Regions from separate parts of the Streptomyces sp. CNX435 genome, predicted to be linked through region 2. Evidence: riboswitches for the same ligand, from Rfam matches in the RefSeq annotation. Region 2 holds a riboswitch; the other holds the start of a gene.

Region 1 (2,448 bases), on a different contig from region 2:
CGAAGCTGACCCGCACCGCGTTCAGCGGCCGGTCCCCGTCCCCCGCGCCGCCCCCGCACTCGGCCGACTCGCCCGCCTCGCCTGCCGCGCCGAGCAGCGCCCGCACCAGCGGGTGCGCGCAGAACAGCCCGTCCCGCACCCCGATCCCGTGCTCCGCCGACAGCGCCGCCGCCAGGTGCGAGCCGCTCCAGCCGTCGACCACGAACGAGATCACCCCCACCCGCGCCGCGTCCGCGCCGAACAGCGACAGCACCCGCACCCCCGGCAGCGCCGCCAGCCCCGCGAGCACCCGCTCCACCAGCGCCCGCTCCCGCGCCACCAGCGCGTCGAACCCGGCCTCCGTCAGCGCCTTGCACGCCGAGGCGATCGCGTACGCCCCGATCACGTTCGGCGATCCCGCCTCGTGCCGCGCCGCCGTCGTCTGCCACTCGACGTCCACGCCCCCGCCCTCCGCGCGCTGGACCCGCCGGCTGGCGCCCCCGCCCGCGAGGTACGGCGGCGCCGCCCGGAGCCAGTCCGCCCGGCCCGCGAGGACGCCGGCGCCGAACGGCGCGTACAGCTTGTGCCCGGAGAAGGCCACCCAGTCCACGCCCAGGTCCGCCACGTCCACCGGGTGGTGCGGCGCGAGCTGCGCCGCGTCCAGGACCAGCCGCGCCCCGTGCCGGTGCGCCGCGGCGGTCAGCTCCCGTACGGGCCACAGCTCGCCGGTGACGTTCGAGGCGCCGGTGACGCACACCAGCGCCGGCCCGTCGCCGACCCGCGCGGCGAGCGCGGAGTCCAGCGCCGCCACGGCCTGCCCGGGGCTGGAGGGCGCGGGGAGCACGGTGACCCGGCCGGCCGCGGACCCGGCGTGCTGCCAGGGCAGCAGGGCGGCGTGGTGCTCGGTCTCGAAGACGTAGACCTCGGTCCCCGGCGGCAGCGCGGCGGCCAGCAGGTTGAGCGAGTCGGTGGTGGAGCGGGTGAAGACGACCTGGTCGTCGGGGCGGCAGCCGAGGAACCCGGCGACCGTCGCGCGGCTGGACTCGAACAGCTCGGTGGACAGCTGCGAGAGGTAGCCGGCGCCGCGGTGCACGCTGCCGTAGTACGGCGCGTAGGCGGCGACGTCGTCCCAGACGCGCTGCAGCGCCGGGGCGCTGGCGGCGTAGTCGAGGGCGGCGTACTCGGCGTCGCCGCCGGTGACGAGCGGCGCGCGGACCTCGCGGCCGAGGACGGGCAGACAGGCGGGGGTGAGCGTGGACGCAGACATGCGGAACTCCCGTGCGCAGGCGTGAAGATGCGGGCTGAAGAGGACGCGCGCGATGCCCCGATGACGGGCACGCGCGGCGGCGGCAGCGGGCCGGACAGGCCCCAGGGCCTCTCCGGCGGATCATCTCCGGGCCCTGATCCGCCGGAAAGGCCCTAGCGCATTCGCTTGCTCACGGCGGTGCTCCCTCGGCCGACCAGGACCCCTGGGTTCGCGAGGGGTCCGCGCTTGCCGCAGACCTCGCTGCCTGCGGCCCGGTCATCACCCGGGGCACCCCGCCACGGACGGAGGGTTGCCGGACAGCGGGCCGGGGCCTTGATCGCTGTCGCTCGTGACCTGGTCAGGAGTATGCGCACCGGAGAGTCCGCGGCGCAACCCGGTTGCCCGGACTGTCCGCAACTCGCCGGAAATGACCCGCGAATGAGCCGGGAATGACCCGCAAAGGACGTCCCGTCCCCCGGACCGCCTCAGCCGTTGCTGGTCGCCACCCAGCGCTCCAGCACCCGCCGCGCCGACCCGGAGTCGATCGACTCCGCCGCCCGTACGATGCCCGCCGCGATCCGGTCCGACAGCGGGCCGTCCGCGTCGGCGTCCAGGGCCGTGAGCGCCGCCGCCGCGTTGAGCAGCACCGCGTCACGCACCGGGCCGGTCTCGCCGGCGAGCAGCCGGCGGGCGACGTCCGCGTTGTACGAGGCGTCCGCGCCCCGCAGCGCCGCCACCGGCACCAGGTCGATGCCGACGTCCCGCGGGTCGAAGGTCTCCTGCCGCACCGCACCGCCGCGGACCACCCACACCTGGGAGGTGGCGGTCGTGGTCAGCTCGTCCAGCCCGTCGTCGCCGCGGAAGACGAGCGCGGACACGCCGCGCTCGGCCAGTACCCCGGCCATGATCGGCGCCATCCGGGCGTCTGCGACACCGGTGGCCTGCGCTCCGACCCGGGCCGGGTTGGTGAGCGGGCCGAGGAAGTTGAACGGGGTGGCCACGCCCAGTTCCTTGCGCATCTGCGCGACGTGCCGCAGCGCGGGGTGGAACTTCACCGCGAAGCAGAACGTGATGCCCGCCTCCTCGGCGACCTCGGCGACCCGCCCGGGGGTGAGGTCGAGGTTGACCCCCAGCTTCTCCAGCACATCGGACGCGCCGGAGGCGGAGGACGCCGCCCGGTTGCCGTGCTTGACGACCTTCGCGCCGGTCCCGGCGACGACGAT
Region 2 (2,448 bases):
CTCGAACGCCCCGTCCACCCCCCGCTCGAACTGCGTCAGCCGGGGCCGCACCAGGTGCCCCCGCGCCAGCCGCAGCTGCGCCGTGCGGTAGATCGCCGCCGCCATGCGGCCCAGCGCGCGGTCGTCCTGGTGGCGGTGGCGGCGGACGCCGACGTCGACCTGGGCCAGGGCGTCCAGGCCCACCGTGTGCAGCGCGTCGACGAGCAGGCCCAGCTCCACCCCGTATCCCACCGGGAACGGCAGCCGCTCCAGCAGCGACCGCCGCGCCGCGTACTCGCCGCCCAGCGGCTGGACGAAGCCGGCCAGCAGCGGCCAGTGCAGGTTCAGCAGCGGGCGGGCCACCAGCTCCGTCACCCGCCCGCCCTGGCCGCCCGTCCGAGTGCCGAGCGGCCTGTCGTATACCGCCTTCACGAACTCCACGTCCGGGTCCGTCAGCAGCGGGCCCACGATCCCGCTCACGAACGCCGTGTCGAAGTCCTTCAGGTCCGCGTCGACGAAGCACACGATCTCGCCGCGGGTCACCAGCAGCGACCGCCACAGCACCTCGCCCTTGCCCGGTGCCGCCGGCACCCGCGGCAGCACGTCGTCACGGTGTACGACCCGCGCGCCGGCCGCGGCGGCGACCTCCGCCGTGCGGTCCGTGGAGCCGGAGTCCATCACGACCAGCTCGTCGACGAGCGCCCCGCCCCCGCCCCCGCCACCCCCGCCGTCCGCGCCGCCCGCCGCCATCAGCTCCGCCCGGATCGCCGCGACAATCGCCCCGACCGTCGCCTCCTCGTTCAGCGCCGGCAGCACCACGCTCACCGTCCCGCGCGCCCCCAGCGCCCGCTTGGCCGCGAGCAGCCGCGCCGGCGGCCGGTCCGCGGCGGACCAGGACCGCGCCTTCAGCCACCGCTCCACGTCGTCGAGCACCTGCGGGCCTCCCTTGCCGGTGGTCCTGTGCGGTGTGAGAGCCGTCTCGCGTGTCGGACGGCCCTCACAACTGTCCTGGTCGTCGGTTACAGTCTTGAACAACGTGCGTGACGTCCCTATGTCGGGGTCCGCGCGCCGGAGAGAAGCGCCAGACAAAAGCGCCGTTCGGCCCCGCCGGGCCGGCGCCATACAGAGCTCATCCAGAGGGGCAGAGGGAACGGCCCGTTGAAGCCCCGGCAACCCTCCGTCCGGCACTCGCGACGCTGCGAGGCCCCGGACGGTGATGGTGCCAATTCCGTCCTGCGGCGAGATGCGTCGCGGGGAAGATGAGGAGAGAGGGCCTCGCCAGTATGGCTGTAGAGACAGCTGCCACCCACACCGCCGTCGACGGCGCCCCCGACCTGGGTCCGGCCGTCGCGCTGTCCTGCCGGGAGTGCGGGGAGCGGGTGCCGCTGGGTCCCGTGTTCGCGTGCCAGTCCTGTTTCGGGCCGCTGGAGGCGGCGTACGACCTGCCCGGCGGCGACGCCGAGTCCGCTGCCCGGCTGCGGAAGCACATCGAGGCCGGCCCGCGGAGCATCTGGCGGTACGCGCCGCTGCTGCCCGTCCCCGCCGACGTGGCGGCCAAGCCCAACCTGAACCCCGGCTTCACCCGGCTGCACCGCGCCGACCGGCTCGCCGCCGAGCTGGGCGTCACCGGCGAGCTGCACGTCAAGGACGACTCCGGCAACCCCACGCACTCCTTCAAGGACCGCGTCGTCGCCATCGCTGTCGAGGCCGCCCGCGCCTTCGGCTTCACCACGCTGTCCTGCTCCTCCACCGGCAACCTGGCGGGCGCGGTCGGCGCCGCCGCGGCCCGGGCGGGGCTGCGCTCGTGCGTGTTCATCCCGTACGACCTGGAGCACGCGAAGGTCGTCATGGCCGCCGTCTACGGCGGCGACGTCGTCGGCATCGAGGGCACGTACGACGACGTGAACCGCTTCTGCTCCGAGCTGATCGGCGACCCGGTCGGCGAGGGCTGGGGCTTCACCAACGTCAACCTCCGCCCGTACTACGCGGAGGGCTCCAAGACCCTCGCCTACGAGATCTGCGAGCAGCTCGGCTGGCGGCTCCCGGACAACATCGTCATCCCGGTGGCCTCCGGCTCCCAGCTCACGAAGATCGACAAGGGGCTGAAGGAGCTGATCGCGACGGGGCTCGTCGAGGAGCGTCCGTACCGGATCTTCGGCGCCCAGGCGGCCGGCTGCTCGCCGGTCTCGCGGGCCTTCAAGGACGGCCATGACGTCGTACGTCCCGTCCGGCCCGACACCATCGCCAAGTCTCTCGCCATCGGCAACCCGGCGGACGGCCCGTACGTGCTGGACATCGCCCGCCGCACCGGCGGCGCGGTGGAGGACGTCACGGACGCCGAGGTCGTCGACGCGGTCAAGCTGCTGGCCCGTACCGAGGGCGTCTTCGCGGAGACGGCGGGCGGCGTGACCTTCGGCGTGCTGGCGAAACTCGTCGCGGACGGCCGGATCGACCCGGCCGCGACCACCG

What was found. Region 2 has a riboswitch for S-adenosylmethionine ahead of thrC (threonine synthase). Riboswitches for the same ligand answer to the same signal wherever they lie in the genome.
Region 1: it holds a riboswitch for S-adenosylmethionine, as region 2 does, so the genes downstream of both, T328_RS16095 (aminotransferase class V-fold PLP-dependent enzyme) here and thrC (threonine synthase) in region 2, are expected to answer to the same signal.

The regions. Positions count from the first base shown of each region.
Region 1 is NZ_JCANTA010000008.1:87,309-89,756, forward strand. It holds gene T328_RS16095 (aminotransferase class V-fold PLP-dependent enzyme) at 1-1,246, opposite strand, end outside; SAM riboswitch class IV at 1,463-1,580, opposite strand; gene trpD (anthranilate phosphoribosyltransferase) at 1,711-2,448, opposite strand, start outside.
Region 2 is NZ_JCANTA010000007.1:224,538-226,985, reverse strand. It holds gene T328_RS15445 (glucosyl-3-phosphoglycerate synthase) at 1-912, opposite strand, end outside; SAM riboswitch class I at 1,106-1,245, shown strand; gene thrC (threonine synthase) at 1,263-2,448, shown strand, end outside.